4 regions of the Providencia hangzhouensis genome follow, and region 3 is predicted to be linked to each of the others. Evidence: predicted binding sites of a transcription regulator. Region 3 holds the regulator's gene; each other region holds the start of a gene.

The links. The regulator PurR, encoded in region 3, represses purine synthesis genes. The targets are predictions, from matches to a motif close to CANGCAAACGTTTGCNTG.
Region 1: PZ638_RS02625 (NCS2 family permease) is a predicted target of PurR. The motif match lies at 2,624-2,641, and genes of this name have one in related genera.
Region 2: purM (phosphoribosylformylglycinamidine cyclo-ligase) is a predicted target of PurR. The motif match lies at 2,732-2,749, and genes of this name have one in related genera.
Region 4: purH (bifunctional phosphoribosylaminoimidazolecarboxamide formyltransferase/IMP cyclohydrolase) is a predicted target of PurR. The motif match lies at 1,906-1,923, and genes of this name have one in related genera.

What each region holds. Positions count from the first base shown of each region.
Region 1 is NZ_CP135052.1:614,966-620,739, reverse strand. It holds gene PZ638_RS02630 (Na+/H+ antiporter) at 1-947, opposite strand, end outside; gene PZ638_RS02625 (NCS2 family permease) at 1,211-2,557, opposite strand; gene PZ638_RS02620 (ArnT family glycosyltransferase) at 3,174-4,862, shown strand; gene PZ638_RS02615 (MFS transporter) at 4,909-5,774, opposite strand, start outside.
Region 2 is NZ_CP135052.1:2,125,508-2,131,281, reverse strand. It holds gene hda (DnaA inactivator Hda) at 1-311, opposite strand, end outside; gene uraA (uracil permease) at 439-1,734, opposite strand; gene upp (uracil phosphoribosyltransferase) at 1,833-2,459, opposite strand; gene purM (phosphoribosylformylglycinamidine cyclo-ligase) at 2,813-3,853, shown strand; gene purN (phosphoribosylglycinamide formyltransferase) at 3,853-4,491, shown strand; gene speG (spermidine N1-acetyltransferase) at 4,729-5,316, shown strand; gene ppk1 (polyphosphate kinase 1) at 5,371-5,774, shown strand, end outside.
Region 3 is NZ_CP135052.1:2,712,067-2,717,840, forward strand. It holds gene rnt (ribonuclease T) at 1-628, shown strand, start outside; gene PZ638_RS12250 (Grx4 family monothiol glutaredoxin) at 729-1,076, opposite strand; gene sodB (superoxide dismutase [Fe]) at 1,558-2,136, shown strand; gene purR (HTH-type transcriptional repressor PurR) at 2,578-3,603, shown strand; gene punR (DNA-binding transcriptional activator PunR) at 3,613-4,518, opposite strand; gene punC (purine nucleoside transporter PunC) at 4,642-5,774, shown strand, end outside.
Region 4 is NZ_CP135052.1:420,942-426,715, forward strand. It holds gene purD (phosphoribosylamine--glycine ligase) at 1-96, opposite strand, end outside; gene purH (bifunctional phosphoribosylaminoimidazolecarboxamide formyltransferase/IMP cyclohydrolase) at 114-1,703, opposite strand; gene PZ638_RS01885 (hypothetical protein) at 2,005-2,229, shown strand; rRNA gene PZ638_RS01890 (16S ribosomal RNA) at 2,424-3,963, shown strand; tRNA gene PZ638_RS01895 (tRNA-Glu) at 4,093-4,168, shown strand; rRNA gene PZ638_RS01900 (23S ribosomal RNA) at 4,518-5,774, shown strand, end outside.

The DNA of each region.
Region 1 (5,774 bases), 2.1 Mb from region 3:
AGCATCCACGTTTCTACGCTTGGGTCGAGATCTGCTTGGATAACAGACGTTTCCCAGATACCGGGCAATTGAAGCCCTAACATGATGAAAACCAACCCGTTAAAGACAAATTCAAGCATCGACCAAACGCTATCAGCACGTAGCCTCATCGCTAATGGAGCGTTACGGATAACCCCCGATTTTGTGATGGTCATACCCGCCGCAACGGCGGCTAAAATACCTGAAAACCCAATATGTTCCGCAATCATGTATGATGCAAATGGCAGCAATAGCATAAATACAATTTGGGTTGCTGGGTCATCACCACTCCAACGGCTCATTAAACGTAACGATTTGCTGTACAGCCAAGTCACGATAATACCTGCGAGTAGCCCGCCAACCGCAACTTTGAAAAATTCAATGGTAACGCCAGAAGCACTAAACACCATGGTTCCCATGGCAATTGCTACCGCAAATTTTAATGCAACCAGACCAGAGGCATCATTCATCAATGCCTCCCCTTCTAGCACACTCATCATCCGTTTAGGGATACGCCCTTTTCCAACAATTGAAGATAACGCAACGGCATCAGTTGGAGATAGCACAGCCGCTAGAGCAAACGCAGCAATCAATGGAATACCTGGCATCAACCAGTAAATTAAATAACCAATCCCAATCACTGTAACCAGCACGAGAACCAACACTAAAATAAAAATTTCTCGACCATTTTGAAAGAACTCGCGTGTTGGGGTTTTCCACCCATCAACAAACAACAAAGGTGGGATTAACAGAACCATAAAAAGTTCTGGGTCAAAGGTGACATGCAGGCCGAATTGAGGCCAAGCCAACAGCGCACCGATAGCAATTTGAATGAGAGGAAGAGGAATACGAATAGGAAGAATTTTAGCGGCTACCCCTGAAACAGAGACAGCTAAAATCAAAATAAGAATAGTAAAGAAAATTTCCATGTTGCCCTTACTGAATTAACCTAGCGACTAGAACCTAAAATTTTGCCTGCCGCCGCATAGTAAGAGATAGCACCGTCCAGACCATGATAATTAAGACTAAGCCAGTAACCAGTGGAAATCATGCACATCCACTTGATTAACCGCCTTCTCTCTATTTTATCCCTAGCCATCCATTTTCGGGGAAAAAATTGAGACTTTATGATTAATTAATACAATAAGTTAAAAAGGTGGCAACATTAGCCACCTTTTTGAAATAATCCACTTTAGATTGCCAGACCTGAAGCGTAAAACACCACTAAAAGTACAGCAATAATCACAGTACCAATATTCAATTTGCGCCATTCGCCTGCGCAAATGCGGCCGATAACCAAAGCAGCAAAGCCTAACATGATCCCCGTGACGATATTACAAGTCAGAACAATGAATACGGCACACAATAAGCCAGACATTGAATCCACAAAATCATCGAAATCAAGCTTAGAGACATTACTTAACATTAAAAGCCCAACATACATCAATGCTGGAGCTGTTGCATAGGCAGGCACCAAATAAGATAGCGGCGATAAAAAGAGAATAAGTAAGAACAGTACGCCGACAACCACGGCGGTTAAACCTGTGCGACCACCAGCGGCGGTACCTGCTGCAGATTCAATATATACCGCCGCAGGAGATGCACCAATCGCACCCGCAAAGATACTGCTTACAGAGTCTGCAGTTAACGCTTTACCACCATCAATAATTTGACCGTCTTTATCCAATAAATTCGCTTGCCCCGCCACCGCACGAATAGTGCCTGTCGCATCAAAAACCGCCGTCATGACTAATGCAAGTAAGCTTGGCAATACCATTGGCTGTAATGCGCCCATGATATCCATATTGAAAACCAATGAAAGCCCATCATCACCCAATGAAGGCAACTTGAAAAAACCTTGATATTTCACTGCGGGATCAAAAATTAAACCAATAATTGAAATTGCAATAATAACGAGGAGTACACCACCCGGAACACGACGTTTTTCTAAACCAAAAATAACCGCTAAACCAATGAGTGACATCAAAACAGGGAAAGACGTAAATTCACCAAGAGCAACAGGCAGGCCTGCATTTGGATTTTTGATCACTAAACCCACTCCATTAGCAGCGATTAACAGTAAAAATAAACCGATACCAATACCTGTACCATGTGCAATACCCATTGGCATATTGCGTAATATCCAACTACGAATACCTGTAACAGAAATGATGGTGAACAAACACCCCATTAAAAATACGGCACCTAATGCCACAGGAATACTAATTTGCTGCCCTAATACCAAACTAAATGCGGTAAATGCAGTCAGTGAAATAGCACAGCCAATCGCCATTGGTAGATTGGCCCATAACCCCATCAATAAAGAACCAAAACCAGCCACTAAGCAGGTTGCAATAAAGACCGCAGTTGGAGGGAACCCTGCTTGCCCTAACATGCCAGGTACAACGATGACAGAATAAACCATCGCTAAGAATGTGGTTAATCCTGCAATGATTTCACGGCGAACTGAAGAGCCGCGCGCTGTTATCTTGAAAAATGAATCCAATTTGCAACTGGATGAAGCCTGTTGGCCTGACATGGTATACCTCTGCTGTTAATGGAAAACGAAGATTCTCAAATACTGCTAACAACTAACCTATACGTTGACGTAAACGATTACGTTTTTAAGAAAAAATAAACTAACTGAGAAAAAAAACCCAATAAAAACAGTTGCGCAATCGTTTGGCTTTTAAAATAGAATAAAACGTATCGTGAGGGGGGTAATTATCATTCTAAACAGGGGGAATGATCAAGTATTTTTAGCATTTCTTACCCATTTGCTGTTTTTAGCACCCAAATATGCAGATTCTTATGCAATAAAGATTATTTTCAAATAATGATTCTTTTTAGTTACATTTACTTTACGTAAAAATAGCTAAATACCTTTCATATAGTGTCTGTTTAAAGAGGGGGATCATTTTTTTGATACAATCCCAGAATATTTGCTTACAAAACCAATAGCTAAAAACTTATTTACTGGTGGTAATATGCGTCTTCTAAAAATAGAGCTAAAAAAACAGTTCCTGTTGTTTTTTATTAAAAAATAAATATCACTTGCTGAGTAAATATATATTTAAGTATATAACCTGAATTATTATCAACTGCAGTTATAGTTTCAATTTAATCAAGTAAAAAACACATAAAACATATTAAAAATGTCAAATAAGAATGCACCATTAATCATATTACAGCGGAGTATTTTACTACTTTTCATTAGTTTTCTTGCTATGTATTTATTACCAGGAATATATAGCCACAGCCCTTGGAAACAAGATGAAAATTATAGTTTTGGTATTATTCAAACTATGTATGAGACTGGTAAATGGTTAGTACCTACAAATGCGGGTGAGCCATTTATGGAAAAACCCCCGCTTTATTATTGGGTTGCAGCTATTACCTCTCATTTATTTTCAAGCTTCATGCCACTTTATGATGCAGCTCGTAGTGCAAGCTTATTTTTTTCGGTGATCAATTTTTCATTTTTTATTCTTTTGGCACGTCGTTTTTTCCAAGCCACAGACTTCACTGATATTCGCATTTGGGTCGCTTTTGCACTGTATGCCTGTGCCCCCGGGATTATCAGGCATAGTCATGATATGTTTACCGATGTTGCACTGATGGCAGGCGCAACCATTGGTCTGTATGGGTTATTGGGGCTGATACAACAACAAAAAATGCGCATGTCTGCACTTTGGTTATCTCTTGGAACCATCGTCACCATGTTGTCAAAAGGCGTTTTCATCCCCGGAGTTCTCTGGATTTGCCTGTTCTTATCTCCCATTTTTCTTGCTCAGTGCCGGACTAAGCAATTTTGGTTGTACAGCTTAACCGCAGGCTTAATCGCCCTTATCGCTATTTTACCTTGGCCTATCCAACTCTACCTTCAGCATCCTGATTTATTTATAGTGTGGTTTTGGGAAAATAATATCGGCCGTTTCTTTGGTTTTTCTGTTGAGAAATTAGGCGCAAAAGCTAACCTAACGCGGATCCCTGCAGCGGTTTCCTTATTTGCCTTTCCTTCCGGTTTACTAGCTGTCGCTTATTTTCTAAGGCACCCAATTAAGCGTTTATTTAATTCAAACGAATTTCTGTTAGCACTATTTCCTTTATTAGGCGTTGTTTTCCTACAGATATCAGCTTCTGGTCGCGCACTATATTTATTGCCTTTTATTGCCCCAATGGCCATTTTAGGAACCCAAACACTACTTAGTTTCCCTGAAAAAATCCTTAATGGAATTGCCCGATTTGCGGCTATTTTATGGTCTGTACTCATTCTTTTTTTATGGGCTTGCTATTTCATCGCCTTGACTGGTCATCAACAAGAATGGTTAGCTCCATTTAGCCGCTGGCTCCCCATGAGCTACCAAATGCCATTTTCTCCCATTGCATTTATCTGCGCTTTGTTAATTACATTGGTATGGTTTTTACGCAATAAAATTATTCCAAACCCTATACCACCTGCTTTTCATATGATGAAAAACTGGTTATTAGGCTTATGTGCTGTTTGGGGGGTAATTTTAACCTTGTTTTTGGGGTGGATAGACTACGCAAAAGGTTTCGAAGGGGTTTTTGTCGATTTAAACCAGCATTTATCTGGCCAATTTACAGAAAATGATTGTATGGCTTCTGATAATATTGGCGAATCTGAAGCGCCAATGCTCTACTATTACACTGGCGTATTACACCAACGCCAAGACCGGTTTGAAAAACCTGAACAATGCCGCTGGCTAATTGTACTCTCAAAAACGATTAAACCTGCACCACAAGGCATGGAGTTATTCTGGCACAATCACCGCCCAGATGAATTCCGAGAAAATCTAGTTGTGTATAAAGTTATTGAATAATTTATATGCGGTGCTCGCTAATTTGAGTAAAGCACCGCAAATCAACTTATTGGGTAACTTGTTCAACCGTTTGGGCGCTGTATTTTTCTCGTGTGAACCATAAAAATACTGTTACAGACAGAACCAATAACACCGGTAAACCTACAGGTGAGATTGAAGTCGCAACCCCAGCAAGTAATGGCCCTGATAAATTGCCAATTCCCCACAGCATAGCTGCAGCTGCATTAGCGATGATCAACTCATTCCCTTTGAAATATTGGCCGATTTGTACCAAAGCAATGGTATAAATTGCCCCCGCAGTCGCCCCTAAAACAAACAGCAATACCCAAATTAGATAAGGTTGAGTAATAAGGAAGGGCAATAATAGACTGGCTGCAAGTGTGATAATGCCACAAATTCGGTATAGTTTTTCTCTATTCATATGATCTGCTAGCCAGCCAAAAGGTAACTGCATAATGGCATCCCCAGCAAGAATGGCGCTAATCATTAATGCAGCAACCGCCTCTGTGTGCCCCATTCCCATACCATAAATCGGGAACATCGATAAAATAGTTCCATCAAAGAAGGCAAAAAATAAAATTCCACCACAAATACCCGGTGCGATTTTTACAAATTGAATAATTGAAAAATTAGATTTCGCGGCATTTTCAGCTAAACGGTCACCGACTTTTTGATCCATTAAAATAAATAGCACCACAGAGATTAAATGGATCAACGTACAAATCAATAAAGGTGATTTATCTTCCACACCATAATAAGCAATAAATGAAGGCCCAAGTAGCTGGCTTACTGTGAAGACTGTAGTGTAAATTGCCAAAATACGGCCCCGTTTATTTTCAGGCGATAATTCGTTAATCCACGTTTCCCCCAAGCAAATCATCACACCACTCGCTAAGCCCGTTACTAACCGTA
Region 2 (5,774 bases), 590 kb from region 3:
ATATTATCAATACAAACGAGTGATAAATGTTCCATACCGTCTAGTACTTCAGGGACAAAATATGCACGTTTATCTAAAGGGACATAGCCTACTGCAATGCCTTGTTCAGACAGTTCAGCACAAGCCGCATGTAATAAATGGCTTTTTCCACCACCTTCTCGCGACCAATAATAGATATAACTACCGTGTGGTTGATTAATAGCAGACTGAATAGCAGACAGCAACGCCCCATTTTCCCCTGCATAAAAGCTTGCAAAGGTTTCATCATCTGGCAGATATAGTGGTAATGAAAGCTGTGATGGTGTGTTCAGAAGCGCCTCTGGCTGTACAAATCAATTTTCATCTAGCAGTTTACCATAAAAAACACGGATAGATGAATAAGAACGGTGAGCAAATGCCGCTCGATCAACCGAACGGCAATAGGGAAAATCACATGGCTTATTTTTTATTGCTATCAAGCTCTTGCACTTCAGATGTTACAAATTGCTTTTCAGGCCTAACAAATGTTATAAAACGGAACAATAGTGCCATAAAGATCCCGACAATCGTCGCCAGTGCCATACCTTTAAGTTCCGCTTGACCGATATGGATAACCGCACCACTAACACCAATAATTAAAATCACTGAGGTTAAAATCAAATTCTGTGGCTTGTTATAATCAACTTTTGAATCAATCAACACACGAATACCTGATGCACCAATTACCCCGTATAATAAGAGTGAAACCCCGCCCATGACAGGAACCGGCACTAATTGGATAGCAGCAGCTAATTTACCAACACAAGATAATAAAATAGCAATAATTGCAGCTCCGCCAATCACCCATGTGCTGTATACCTTGGTAATTGCCATTACCCCAATATTTTCACCATAAGTCGTATTCGGTGTTGAGCCAAAGAAACCTGAAATCACCGTCGAGAACCCATTCGCAAACATTGAGCGATGCAAACCTGGCGATTTCATTAAGTCACGCTCAACAATATTCGCCGTGACCACTAAGTGCCCTACGTGCTCAGCGATAACCACTAAGGCCGCAGGTAAAATGGTTAAAATAGCAAACCATTCGAAGCGTGGTGTATAAAATGTTGGGATAGCAAACCATGGCGCTTCAATAACGGGTGTAAAGTCTACAATCCCCATAAAATAGGACAATGCATAACCCGCTAAAAAACCAATCAAAATTGGGATTATAGATAAAAACCCACGGAAAACGACCGCGCAGAGAATAGTGACTGATAATGTGGTCAGGGAAATAATTAACGTGTTCGAATCAACCACTGCGCCATCTTTAGGTAATAGCCCTGCCATACCTGCAGCGGTTTGAGCAAGCTCTAAACCAATTACAGCTACGATTGCCCCCATTGCCGCTGGGGGGAACATGACGTTGATCCACCCTCTTCCTGCAACTTTAACAATCAGCGCAACTATACAGAACAACACGCCACAAATGATAAAGCCGCCAAGTGCCAATTCATAACCTAATGGTAATAAAATCAACACAGGGGAAATGAATGCAAAACTTGAACCTAAATAAGCCGGAATTTGCCCTTTACAAATAAATAAGTACAGCAGCGTTCCTATTCCATTAAACAGCAAAATTGTCGCGGGGTTTACACCAAACAGAATCGGTACGATAACGGTTGCGCCAAACATAGCAAACAGGTGTTGAAGGCTCAGTGGGATAGTTTGTAATAATGGTGGTCTTTCTTCAACACTGATGGTGCGACGAGTCATGTGACTTTATCCTCTTTTAGCGAAATGGCTAATCACTGAATAAGCAGTGAGTCTCTACAATTAATCAAAAAAAAGCCGACTTCTCAGTCGGCTTATCATTATTTAGTACCAAATATCTTGTCGCCCGCGTCACCGAGACCCGGAACGATATACCCCTCTTCATTTAAATACTCATCAATTGAAGCGGTATATAATTCAACATCTGGATGCGCAGCTTCTAACGCTTTTAAACCTTCTGGCGCTGCAACAAGGACTAAGATTTTAATCGAGGTACAACCCGCATTTTTTAATAAATCAATAGTGGCAATCATTGAGCCACCCGTCGCTAACATTGGGTCAACCACTAATGCCATACGTTCTTCAATGTTAGATGCGAGTTTTTGGAAATAAGGGACAGGCTGCAGTGTTTCTTCATCACGATAAACACCTACCACACTGATACGTGCACTTGGAATACTATCTAATACACCATTCATCATACCAATACCTGCACGGAGGATTGGTACTACAGTGATTTTCTTACCTTTAATTTGTTCTATTTCTACAGGACCACACCAACCATCGATAGTCACTTTTTCAGTTTCAAGGTCAGCAGTTGCTTCATAAGTCAGTAGGCTACCAACCTCTGAGGCCAGTTCACGAAAGCGTTTTGTGCTTATATCATGATCTCGCATCAGGCCGAGTTTATGTTTAACGAGAGGGTGTTTTACCTCAACGATCTTCATGGGTTTCTCCTACTATTTAAGACGGCGGCGGACAAAAAAATCGCCGGATTATACCTCTTTTAGCTTTGGTTGCCACTAGATAACGCTTGATTTTGGTCAAAACAACAACGATTAACACAATTTTTTTAGAATTATACCTTATCTCAGTTAAGTTGAAATTGGCTAAACCGCAAATTTGATTTAAATAAAATCACTTATTATTTTGCTGTACGGCTTCTTAGCAATCACCTTTTTTGGATCACGAGTACTAAAAAAATTTCCAACACAAAGCTATCGCAAACGTTTGCCTAGCCTGTTAGAATAATGTCAATGATGTTATTTTTCTCAAAAATGTAATTGCCTTGGGGGCCGTAGTGACTGATAAAACCTCTCTCAGCTATAAAGATGCCGGTGTTGATATTGATGCGGGTAACGCCTTGGTTGAACGTATTAAAGGTGTCGTAAAAGAAACCCGCCGCCCAGAAGTTATGGGTGGGCTTGGGGGATTCGGTGCATTATGTTCCCTACCGCAAAAATACCGTGAACCTGTTTTAGTCTCAGGCACTGACGGTGTCGGTACCAAATTACGCTTAGCAATGGATTTAAAACGTCATGACTCCATTGGGATTGACCTCGTCGCTATGTGTGTCAATGACCTGATTGTTCAAGGCGCAGAGCCTCTATTCTTCCTTGATTATTATGCAACCGGTAAACTGGATGTGGATACCGCTACTAGCGTGATTACAGGTATCGCAGAAGGCTGTAAACAATCTGGTTGCGCATTAGTTGGCGGTGAAACCGCTGAAATGCCTGGTATGTACCATGGTGAAGACTACGATGTGGCGGGTTTCTGTGTGGGTGTTGTTGAGCGCTCAGAAATCATCGATGGCAGCAAAGTGAGTGCTGGGGATGCCTTAATTGCTTTAGCCTCTAGCGGCCCTCATTCAAATGGCTATTCGCTGGTTCGCAAAATCCTTGAAGTCAGTCAAACCAACCCTGAAGAAACGCTATTAGATGGAAAACCTTTAGCTGATCACTTATTGGAACCAACACGCATTTACGTTAAAAATGTATTAGAGCTGATCGCAAATAGCGATATCCACGCCATTGCACACATAACCGGTGGGGGTTTCTGGGAAAATATTCCTCGCGTACTACCTGACAACACACAAGCGATTATTGACGGCAGCAGCTGGCAATGGCCCGCAGTCTTTAATTGGCTACAGCAAGCTGGTGATGTTAGTACCCATGAAATGTACCGTACCTTCAATTGTGGTGTGGGGATTATTATTGCTCTGCCACAGCAAGAAGTCGAAAATGCACTTGCTCTGCTGAACAAGCTTGGTGAAAACGCATGGCAAATCGGTACAATTGGTGCATTACCTGCGGGTGAAGAGCAGGTTGTGATCCGCTAATGAAAAAAATAGTTGTCCTCATTTCTGGCAGTGGCAGTAATTTGCAATCATTAATTGATAGCTGTCGCTCTGGGGCAATTGGCGCTCAAATTGTTGCTGTTATCAGCAACCAAGCCAATGCTTATGGGCTTGTTCGAGCACAACAGGCTGGGATCCCAGCCTGTTATTTAGATGCGAAACAATATACTGACCGCCAAGCATATGATGCTGCACTACTCGCGCAGGTTGACCAATTCCAGTCTGATTTAGTCGTATTAGCGGGTTTTATGCGTATCTTATCAGCCCAATTCGTCAACCACTTTGCTGGAAAATTACTCAATATCCACCCTTCTTTGCTACCTAAATACCCCGGTTTACATACACACCGTAAGGCGCTGGAAAATGGGGATAAAGAACATGGCACATCGGTGCATTTCGTTACAGAAGAGCTGGATGGCGGGCCGGTTATTTTACAAGCCAAAGTGCCTATCTTTGAACAAGATAGCGAAGAAGATATTATCGATCGGGTTAAAGCTCAAGAACATGCGATTTACCCATTAGTTGTTGAATGGTTCATCAGTGGCCGATTAACAATGCAAAAAGGTAACGCTGTGTTAGATAACCAAATTTTACCGCAACAAGGTTATGCTAACGAGTAACCTTCGTGACAGCGAAAAATATAAACTTAAGGGTGGATATCCACCCTTTTTTCGTCGTATTTCACATGGAAATAACATAGAACGGTATTGAGTTAAACAGCGTCCTCCTAAGTAAAATGAATTATTTTTCAACAAGGTGATCATCTCTCTGTGCTGTGTCATTATTTTATCGTAAATAAATGTTATCCTTGTAATCGAAGAACAACACATTTTTCCTAACTAAATAGAGGTATTTTTATGACAACCGGGCAAGTTCATCCGTTTAGGTTGCGCCCACTTGAACGTGAAGATTTAGCATTCATTCACCAGCTTGATAATAATGCCAGTGTTATGCGTTATTGGTTTGAAGAACCTTACGAAGCTTTTGTTGAATTAAGCGATCTTTACGATAAACATATTCATGACCAGTCTGAACGCCGCTTTATCGTTGAAAATGACAGTGAGAAAGTGGGCCTAGTCGAATTGGTAGAGATTGATTATATTCACCGACGCTCTGAATTTCAGATTATCATTGCACCGAGCCATCAAGGGCATGGCTATGCGAGTCGCGCTGCGCAATTAGCAATGGACTACGCGTTTTCTGTACTAAACTTATATAAACTTTATCTTATTGTTGATAAAGAAAATGTCAAAGCTATCCATATTTATAATAAACTAGGCTTCCATACTGAAGGCGAACTGATCGACGAGTTCTTTGTCAATGGCCGTTATCACACCGCTATCCGTATGTGTATTTTTCAGCAGCAATATTTTACGATGAAACAGCAATCTGCTAATCCAGAAAGTGTTATTACCCAAGATAAAGCAATTAAACAACACATTTAGCTAACTGGCTGGTATCATAGCCACAAAGTAACAAGAGTCTAATATGGAGTTAGAATGTCCCAAGAACGTCTCTATCATGAAAAAGAGTTAAGCTGGCTGTCTTTTAACGAGCGTGTTTTACAAGAAGCAGCCGACAAGCGTAACCCTCTTATTGAGCGAATGCGTTTTTTGGGTATTTATTCCAACAATTTAGACGAGTTTTATAAAGTCCGCTTCGCCGACGTTAAACGCCGTATTTTAATTAATGAAGAACGGGGTTCGGCAAGCGGTGCTCGCCACTTGTTAAAGAGAATTCAGTCAAGAGTTGCCAAACAAGAACAAGAGTTCGATATTCTCTATAATGATTTGCTATTAGAAATGGCGCGCAATCAAATATTCTTGATTAACGAACGTCAAATTTCGCCTCGCCAACAGATTTGGTTACGTCAATATTTCCGGCAGAACCTGCGCCAGCATAT
Region 3 (5,774 bases):
TCCAAATGCCCTAGTGAACCGTTTCAGGGGATACTATCCTGTCGTTATTGATGTTGAAACAGGCGGGTTCAATGCTAAAACTGACGGCCTATTAGAAATTGCTGCCATCACCTTAAAAATGGATAAAGACGGCTGGCTCTCCATGGATGAAACATTACATTTTCATGTAGAACCTTTTGAAGGTGCTAATCTTGAGCCATCTGCTCTTGCCTTCACAGGGATTGATCCAACAAACCCTCTACGCGGTGCTGTTAGTGAATATGAGGCTCTTCATGCGATATTCAAAGTCATTCGCAAAGGAATGAAAAATACAGATTGCAATCGTGCAATTATTGTCGCTCATAATGCAAATTTTGATCACAGTTTTGTGATGAATGCAGCCGAACGAGCAGGTTTAAAACGTAATCCTTTCCATCCATTTGCAACCTTCGATACTGCGGCACTGAGCGGCTTAGTATTCGGTCAAACAATTCTAGCAAAAGCTTGTGTTTCCGCAGGTATTCCATTTGATGGTAAACAAGCTCATGGCGCACTGTATGACACCAATCGAACGGCTCTGCTATTTTGTGAGATCGTTAATAAATGGAAAAAGCTGGGTGGTTGGCCAATTATTGAAGAATCCCAATAATTTTTTAATTAATCGCTATTACATAAAAAAACCGTGTTTGATAAAAAGTAATAAGTGCTTTCATCAAATACGGTTTTTACGTTTTTATTTATGGCTTAATTTAGTCTGTGCTAGCTTCATCTGCTGGACGATACTTATCAGCAGTTTCTTTAATTAGAGATTGGAGCTCACCACGCTGGAACATTTCCATGATGATATCACAGCCACCGACCAGCTCACCGTCAACCCATAGTTGAGGAAACGTTGGCCAATTTGCGTATTTTGGCAATTCAGCGCGGATATCTGGGTTTTGTAAGATATCGACATATGCAAAACGCTCACCACAAGAAGACAGAGCTTGTACTGCTTGAGCAGAAAAACCACAGCTCGGAAGTTTAGGAGAGCCTTTCATATATAATAAAATTGGGTTTTCTTTAATTTGGCGCTCAATTCTTTCAATAGTTGTCATTTTTTAACTTCCTTAAAACAAAGATGCAGGTTTTGCAGTCAGCCGGTAACTGGGAGTCTACCGCAACTTAACAGAATACATTGACTGATATAATAGGAAACTGAATTGTTTCATACAATATGCCAGTTTTATAGGGGCATTACTATAGCATTCCAAAAAACAAAAAGGCACCTTTTCTATCTTCTCTCTACTTAAGTCAAACAAGTAGCTATTTCTAGATAAAAACCGAAACTTAATATCTTTAGATTTTTCGATTACAATATCTATATGATTTTTATGTGTAATACCTCTATTTATTTGTTAACATCTTAGTAACACTATTACCTTTATCTTTGTATGGTTTATCGTGTTATCATTAATGTATTAAGTATCATATCGCCAATAGGCGAAACTGTAATGATAAGCTGTCACATATTATTTCGCTCATTTTAAGAGCAAACACCCTAAGTATATTGATATAAAAGCAATCAAGGAGTACGCAATGTCATTTGAACTACCCGCTTTACCGTATGCAAAAGATGCTTTAGAACCTTATATCTCTGCTGAAACCTTAGAATATCACTATGGTAAGCACCACAACACTTACGTTGTTAACTTGAACAACCTCATCAAAGGCACTAACTTTGAAGGAAAATCTTTAGAAGAAATCATTAAAACTTCTGAAGCAGGCGTTTTTAACAACGCGGCACAAGTTTGGAATCACACTTTCTATTGGAATTGCTTAGCACCAAACGCTGGTGGCGAGCCAACAGGTAAAGTCGCTGAAGCTATCAATAAGGCATTCGGTTCTTTTGCTGAATTTAAAGCTCAATTTACTGATGCAGCAACCAAAAACTTCGGTGCGGGCTGGACTTGGTTAGTGAAAAAAGCGGATGGTAACCTTGCTATTGTAAATACATCCAATGCTGCAACACCTATTTCTGGTGATGATAAGCCTGTGTTAACTGTCGATATTTGGGAACATGCTTATTATATCGATTACCGTAACGCTCGCCCTAAATATTTAGAAAATTTCTGGGCGCTAGTTAACTGGAAATTTGTGGAAGAAAATTTAGCATAACAATTTCTGCTTATTGCTAGGTATAGATACAATAAGGGCGAGATATTCTCGCCCTTATTAAATTCACCCTATTCGAGGCTGAAATAAAATCAGAAAATATGTGCAGCAAGAAATATAATCAATGCTAATGAGCCCAACGCAGCAAGCAAACCATATTTAACATCTGTATCCATGAGTTCCTCTCATCCAAACGTAGTTAAACAACTAAATAACCATACAAAAATCAATGTTATTCAGTATACATATCTAAAAAAGTAAAACTAGTGTCTATATCACATGTTATAACATCAATTATTTCTTTCGTTTTTGCGCTAGATCAGACAAAATCGACAACAAATCGCTAAATTATTGCCAGCAAAGGATCAATGCATCAATATGCAGGTAATTTTTTAACAAGAATTCTTATAGAGACCGGTTATTGGTCAGGAGTTTTTTTCCCCCATGGCAACGATTAAAGATGTGGCGAAACGCGCTGGCGTATCTACCACAACCGTATCCCATGTTATTAATAAAACGCGCTTTGTAGCTGATGACACTAAAGCTGCGGTTTGGGCTGCAATTAAAGAGCTCAATTATTCGCCAAGTGCGGTTGCCCGTAGTCTAAAAGTTAACAACACAAAGTCGATTGGGTTGTTGGCAACCTCATGTGAAGCTCCTTACTTCGCAGAGGTAATTGAATCAGTTGAAAATAGCTGTTATGAAAAAGGTTATACGCTAATCCTTTGTAATTCTCATAATAATTTGGGAAAACAAAAAGCGTATTTGCAGATGCTGGCACAAAAGCGTGTTGATGGTTTACTCGTAATGTGCTCCGAATATCCTGCCCCCTTAATCAGTATGCTGGAAGATTACCGCAATATCCCAATGGTAGTGATGGACTGGGGAACTTCCCGTGGCGATTTTACCGATAGTATTATTGATAACTCATTCCACGGTGGCTATCTTGCAGGACGTTATTTGATTGATAGAGGGCATCGTGACATCGGAGCCATCCCTGGTTCTCTTGAAAGAAATACGGGTATTGGTCGATTAACTGGCTTTAAAAAGGCGATGGAAGAGGCCAAAATCACCATAAAAGATGAATGGATTGTTCAAGGGGACTTCGAGCCAGAATCTGGCTATAAGGCAATGATGCAAATTTTAAGCCATAAGCAACGCCCTACTGCCGTTTTCTGTGGCGGTGATATTATGGCAATGGGGGCAATTTGCGCCGCTGATGAGATGGGATTGCGTGTCCCACAAGACATTTCAATCATTGGCTATGATAACGTGCGAAATGCGCGCTATTTTACCCCGGCATTGACCACAATTCACCAACCAAAAGAGCGTTTAGGCCAAATGGCTTTCACAATGCTGCTCGATCGTATTGTAAATAAGCGCGAAGATGCTCAAACAATTGAAGTCCACCCTCGCCTTGTAGAACGCCGTTCCGTTGCTGACGGCCCATTTATCGATTATCGTCGATAATACGCATAATTAGTTTGAAAGCCACTCGGCATTGAGCGTTTCGTTATCGCCAAGGTAATCCAATAACCAATTCAACGCTGGTGATGTATTATTTTCCACCCAAGTTAGACAACAAGGACTGGGTGGAAATGGCTGTGCTAATGCTAGTTCAACTAATAAGCCTTTTTCGCAAAACGAAGCCGCACGATGCTCTGGCACCATTCCGACACACAACCCGTTAACCAAACAAGCTAGACCATTTTCCCAAGAAGGTACGACAAGACGACGTTGATTATCAAGAGCCCATGTATCACGTTTTGGTAGATTACGAGAAGTGTCTTCGAGACATAAACTTGGAAACTCGCGCATTTGGTCGTCTGTTAGCTTGCCGCTTATATTCGCTAATGGGTGTTTAGGGCTCGCCACACACCTCCATGACATAAAACCCATATCACGGAAACTATATCTTTCACCAATCGGTGAGGCTCGAGTAGCTCCAATAGCAACATCTACACGCCCATCAGCAAGTGCATCCCAAACACCATTAAATACTTCAGGATGAATGAAAAGTTCAATATCTGGAAAGTGACGATAAAAATCCAGTATCAATTGCTCTGCTCTCTGTGGTTTTACAATGCAATCAACAGCAATACTAAATTGCCCCCGCCAACCATTAGCAACCTGCTGGCATTGATGCCTTGTATCTGTCATTTTTTTGATAACAGAACGACTTTCCTTAATAAATATCGTTCCAGCTTCTGTAAGAACAACATCGCGATGTCGACGCTCAAATAGGGGAACCGCAAGCCATTCTTCAACTTGCTTGACGGTATAACTGATTGCAGAAGGTACACGGTGTAACTCTTCAGCAGCACCACTAAAGCTCCCAGTTCGGGCAACAGCATCAATCACTTCGAGTGCATGCGCAGACCACATAACCTCTCCTTTCAAAAATTTTGATAGCAAGATCCAAATATTACCGTTTCACAACCTAAAAAAATAGCCTATACAATGGCATCATCATTAACATTTTTTTTAAATATCAGATAAGTAATAATTATGTCGAATACTGTGAAAAAAAATTCCCCTGGATTTATGGTTTACCTTGCAGGACTTAGCATGCTGGGGTTTTTAGCTATTGATATGTATTTACCTGCATTCGGTGCTATGCAAGACACCCTGCATACATCAGAAGGCGCTATCAGTGCTTCTCTCAGTATATTTTTAGCCGGTTTTGCCTTCGCTCAATTGTTATGGGGGCCATTGTCAGACAAACTTGGCCGTAAGCCTGTGCTCATTGTGGGCTTAACTATTTTCATTATCAGTAGCTTAGCTATTTATTGGGTGGAAACCGCAACACAGTTATTAACACTACGATTTTTACAGGCTGTTGGTGTCTGCTCCGCTGCAGTTTTATGGCAAGCTCTTGTTATCGACCGCTATGATGAAGCAAATACCCAAAAAGTTTTTGCTTCTATTATGCCGTTAGTTGCGCTATCCCCTGCTTTAGCACCATTATTAGGAGCATGGGTACTAGAACACCAAACATGGGAAGCAATTTTCCTGATCCTAATGGCTGTGGGTATATTACTTTTATTGCCAACACTCTTTTTGAAAAATGTTTCAGTTAAAACAATAATTGATGACAGCCAACCACAAGCTAAGATTTCTTTCTCAAACTTACTCAGTTCGCCAGTTTTCAGCGGTAATGTGCTCGTTTACGCTTCATGCAGTGCGGGTTTTTTCGCTTGGCTAACCGGCTCGCCTTTTATCTTACGTAATATGGGTTTCAACCCTGCGGATATCGGTTTGAGTTATATTCCACAAACTTTAGCCTTTATTGTTGGTGGGTATGGCTGCCGTATTTTATTAGCAAAAGTCCGAGCAGAAACAATATTTCCATTGTTACTTGTTGGTTATGCGGTAAGCATGTCTATTTTATTCATCATGGCTATTTATACCACACCATCATTAACTATGATCTTGATCCCATTCTGCTTTATGGCAGCTATGAACGGAGCCTCTTACCCAATTGCAGTATCCAAAGCACTAAATGCATTTCCTAGCGCCAGTGGTAAAGCTGCCGCATTACAAAATGCCTTACAACTAGGTTTATGTTTTTTAGCCAGTCTACTTGTTTCTGCTCTTACTTTCGACCCATTGTTAGCAACAACTGGGGTGATGGCAGTAAC
Region 4 (5,774 bases), 2.2 Mb from region 3:
CGGGGCAACATACACTTTATTTGCTAAAGGGGATTGAGCCGCTTTCCACGCTAAGGCATGTTCACGGCCACCGCCACCAATAATCAAAATATTCATTACTAGGCTCCTAATAATTAGTGACGGAAATGACGCATATTAGTGAAAAGCATTGCAATACCATGTTCATTTGCAGCAGCAATCACTTCTTCATCGCGGATAGAACCACCTGGTTGGATCACACAAGTTACTCCAACAGCAGCGGCGGCATCAATACCATCGCGGAATGGGAAAAAGGCATCTGAAGCCATTGCACAGCCAGCGACTTCTAAGCCTTCATCTGCGGCTTTAATACCTGCAATTTTTGCAGAGTACACACGGCTCATTTGCCCTGCGCCAATACCGATAGTCATATCATTTTTGGCATAAACGATAGCATTGGATTTCACAAATTTTGCGACTTTCCAACAGAATAACGCATCTTTTAGCTCGCGTTCAGTTGGTTGGCGCTTAGTCACAACGCGAAGTTCTTCTTTTTCAACCATTCCTAAGTCACGGTCTTGCACTAATAAACCGCCATTCACGCGTTTAAAGTCTAAACTTGCAACTGGTTTGCTCCATTCGCCACATTCAAGTACGCGAACGTTTTGTTTAGTCTCAAGAATAGGCAATGCATCTTTAGCAACAGAAGGCGCGATAATGACTTCTACAAATTGGCGGTCAATGATCGCTTGAGCGGTTTCTTTATCTAATTGACGGTTAAACGCGATAATGCCACCAAAAGCAGACGTTGGGTCAGTTTTGAATGCGTTATCATAAGCTGTATGAATAGAATCACCGATAGCGACACCACAAGGGTTAGCATGTTTGACAATTACACAAGCAGGTTCTTCGAATGATTTAACACACTCAAGAGCCGCATCGGTATCAGCGATATTATTATAAGACAGGGCTTTACCTTGAATTTGTTGTGCAGTTGCAATAGAAGCTTCTTTTGGGTTTTCTTCTATATAAAAAGCAGCATCTTGGTGGCTGTTCTCTCCATAACGCATGTCTTGTTTTTTTATAAAATTTAAATTCAAGGTGCGAGGGAAACGGCCAGAAGGTTGGGTCGTATCACCATAATAAGGGGCAACTAATTCACCAAAGTAATTCGCAATCATGCTGTCATAAGCAGCAGTGTGTTCGAAAGCTTTTATTGCGAGGTCAAACCGAGTCGACCAATTTAGCGAGTTTTCGTGGTTATCCATTTCATCAATGATGGTTTGATAGTCATTACTATTTACCACAATTGCTACATCTTTATGATTTTTAGCCGCGGAGCGCACCATGGTTGGGCCGCCGATATCAATATTTTCTACAGCATCTTCAAGGGTGCAATTTGGTTTTGCCACTGTTTGGGCAAAAGGGTACAGATTAACAACGACCATATCGATAGGGGCAATATCATGCTGTTGCATAATGGCATCATCCGTACCGCGACGACCTAAAATTCCGCCATGCACTTTTGGGTGCAATGTTTTCACTCGACCATCCATCATTTCAGGAAACCCAGTGTAATCTGAAACTTCAGTTACGTTTAGTCCTGACTCAGCAAGTAACTTTGCAGTACCGCCAGTAGATAGAAGCTCAACACCACGTTGAGATAACGCCTTAGCGAATTCAACAACCCCTGTTTTATCAGACACACTAAGCAGGGCACGACGAATAGGACGAAGCAGTTGCATGAGATAGATCCCTTGGATTTGAATAAATAAGGCAATAACGAATATCAGTCAGTAAAAACTCAAAGAGCTTTTCTTATATACCTATTATATCTATTGATGAAAGCAAAGCGGAATTGGCCAGCTTTCCCTATAACAATATATAAGTCACTAACAATTTCAGAACATAAAAACAAAATCAATGCCGAAATTTCGAGCCAATTGTAACGCAAACGTTTGCGTAATGCGCGATAATTTTTAAATTATTTTCATGTTGTGGATAACTTCGTGTATAAGTCGGTATAAGTAGGGGTTTTGCTGTGTAATGCAGCAGTTGAATAAAAAAATGCAAAAAAGGGGTTGCCAGATTTTTCTGACTCCCTATAATGCGCATCCACTGACCGGGAACAAGACAACGCAAAGCGCGATGAACACTGAAACGGCAGCGAGAGATTCTGAAAAAGAAAAAGCAAAAAATTGCTTGACTCTCACGGAGGAAAACGTAATATACGCCTCCTCGCAGCAACGACCGAAAGGTTGGTTTTCATAAAGAAAAGCTGCAACGCTCTTTAACAATTTATCAGACAATCTGTGTGGGCACTCACAGGACACTATCAAAAAAATATTTGATTTTAAGTCTTGAAGAGTGACTAACACGTTAATTCATATATATGAACTAATAGGTAATATGTTTTCGCAAGAAGACATACGACAGTAAACATTCTTTGAGCATCAAGCTACTTTTAATTGAAGAGTTTGATCATGGCTCAGATTGAACGCTGGCGGCAGGCCTAACACATGCAAGTCGAGCGGTAACAGGGGAAGCTTGCTTCTCGCTGACGAGCGGCGGACGGGTGAGTAATGTATGGGGATCTGCCCGATAGAGGGGGATAACTACTGGAAACGGTAGCTAATACCGCATAATCTCTCAGGAGCAAAGCAGGGGAACTTCGGTCCTTGCGCTATCGGATGAACCCATATGGGATTAGCTAGTAGGTGAGGTAATGGCTCACCTAGGCGACGATCCCTAGCTGGTCTGAGAGGATGATCAGCCACACTGGGACTGAGACACGGCCCAGACTCCTACGGGAGGCAGCAGTGGGGAATATTGCACAATGGGCGCAAGCCTGATGCAGCCATGCCGCGTGTATGAAGAAGGCCCTAGGGTTGTAAAGTACTTTCAGTCGGGAGGAAGGCGTTGATGCTAATATCATCAGCGATTGACGTTACCGACAGAAGAAGCACCGGCTAACTCCGTGCCAGCAGCCGCGGTAATACGGAGGGTGCAAGCGTTAATCGGAATTACTGGGCGTAAAGCGCACGCAGGCGGTTGATTAAGTTAGATGTGAAATCCCCGGGCTTAACCTGGGAATGGCATCTAAGACTGGTCAGCTAGAGTCTTGTAGAGGGGGGTAGAATTCCATGTGTAGCGGTGAAATGCGTAGAGATGTGGAGGAATACCGGTGGCGAAGGCGGCCCCCTGGACAAAGACTGACGCTCAGGTGCGAAAGCGTGGGGAGCAAACAGGATTAGATACCCTGGTAGTCCACGCTGTAAACGATGTCGATTTGAAGGTTGTTCCCTAGAGGAGTGGCTTTCGGAGCTAACGCGTTAAATCGACCGCCTGGGGAGTACGGCCGCAAGGTTAAAACTCAAATGAATTGACGGGGGCCCGCACAAGCGGTGGAGCATGTGGTTTAATTCGATGCAACGCGAAGAACCTTACCTACTCTTGACATCCAGAGAACTTAGCAGAGATGCTTTGGTGCCTTCGGGAACTCTGAGACAGGTGCTGCATGGCTGTCGTCAGCTCGTGTTGTGAAATGTTGGGTTAAGTCCCGCAACGAGCGCAACCCTTATCCTTTGTTGCCAGCGATTCGGTCGGGAACTCAAAGGAGACTGCCGGTGATAAACCGGAGGAAGGTGGGGATGACGTCAAGTCATCATGGCCCTTACGAGTAGGGCTACACACGTGCTACAATGGCGTATACAAAGAGAAGCGACCTCGCGAGAGCAAGCGGAACTCATAAAGTACGTCGTAGTCCGGATTGGAGTCTGCAACTCGACTCCATGAAGTCGGAATCGCTAGTAATCGTAGATCAGAATGCTACGGTGAATACGTTCCCGGGCCTTGTACACACCGCCCGTCACACCATGGGAGTGGGTTGCAAAAGAAGTAGGTAGCTTAACCTTCGGGAGGGCGCTTACCACTTTGTGATTCATGACTGGGGTGAAGTCGTAACAAGGTAACCGTAGGGGAACCTGCGGTTGGATCACCTCCTTACCATTGAAGTGTTTTTGTGAAGTGCTCACACAGATTGTCTGATAGAAAGTAGAGCAATGGCTTTACGTGGGAGACTTATTCGCGAGAATAGGACTTACATGAAAGCACAAAAGTTTTTGTGATTTTCGTGTCCCCTTCGTCTAGAGGCCTAGGACACCGCCCTTTCACGGCGGTAACAGGGGTTCGAATCCCCTAGGGGACGCCAATTGCGCCGATATCGAGTGAAAGACGATGTCCCCAATAATGATTAAGCCAATTATATTGTAGTTGGTTTAACAATTATGCTCTTTAACAATCTGGAACAAGCTGAAAATTGAAAACAACGCACATTGTTTATCGCTTAAACAATGTGAGAGTCTCTCAAAATTTCAGACCTGAAATTTTCGGTCACAAACTCGAGCGGCATGCGCGAGCAGTGTGAAATTCAAGGCGGACAGCGCACAGCAAGCGCAGCGTACTTAGGTACGTGAGCATTGCGAGCACTGCCCAACGAAGAAGTTCACCACGCACAGCCATGACAGTAATGTGAACGTTGAAACAATTTCGGGTTGTGAGGTTAAGCGACTAAGCGTACACGGTGGATGCCTAGGCAATCAGAGGCGATGAAGGACGTGCTAATCTGCGATAAGCGTCGGTAAGGTGATATGAACCGTTACAACCGACGATTTCCGAATGGGGAAACCCAGTGCAATTCGTTGCACTATCGTTTGATGAATACATAGTCAAACGAAGCGAACCGGGGGAACTGAAACATCTCAGTACCCCGAGGAAAAGAAATCAACCGAGATTCCCCTAGTAGCGGCGAGCGAACGGGGAGCAGCCCAGAGTCTTAATCAGCATTAGCATCAGGAGAACGGTCTGGAAAGTCCGGCAGTAAAGGGTGATAGCCCCGTATCCGAAGGTGTTAGTGTTGTGAACTCGACGAGTAGGGCGGGACACGTGTTATCCTGTCTGAATATGGGGGGACCATCCTCCAAGGCTAAATACTCCTGATTGACCGATAGTGAACCAGTACCGTGAGGGAAAGGCGAAAAGAACCCCGGCGAGGGGAGTGAAATAGAACCTGAAACCGTGTACGTACAAGCAGTGGGAGCACCTTTAGGGTGTGACTGCGTACCTTTTGTATAATGGGTCAGCGACTTATATTCTGTAGCAAGGTTAACCGTATAGGGGAGCCGTAGGGAAACCGAGTCTTAACTGGGCGAATAAGTTGCAGGGTATAGACCCGAAACCCGGTGATCTAGCCATGGGCAGGTTGAAGGTTGGGTAACACTAACTGGAGGACCGAACCGACTAATGTTGAAAAATTAGCGGATGACTTGTGGCTGGGGGTGAAAGGCCAATCAAACCGGGAGATAGCTGGTTCTCCCCGAAAGCTATTTAGGTAGCGCCTCGTGAACTCATCTTCGGGGGTAGAGCACTGTTTCGACTAGGGGGTCATCCCGACTTACCAACTCGATGCAAACTACGAATACCGAAGAATGTTATCACGGGAGACACACGGCGGGTGCTAACGTTCGTCGTGAAGAGGGAAACAACCCAGACCGCCAGCTAAGGTCCCAAAGTCATAGTTAAGTGGGAAACGAAGTGGGAAGGCTCAGACAGCCAGGATGTTGGCTTAGAAGCAGCCATCATTTAAAGAAAGCGTAATAGCTCACTGGTCGAGTCGGCCTGCGCGGAAGATGTAACGGGGCTAAACTATGCACCGAAGCTGCGGCAGCGATATTTAGATATTGTTGGGTAGGGGAGCGTTCTGTAAGCCTGTGAAGGTGTGCTGTGAGGCATGCTGGAGGTATCAGAAGTGCGAATGC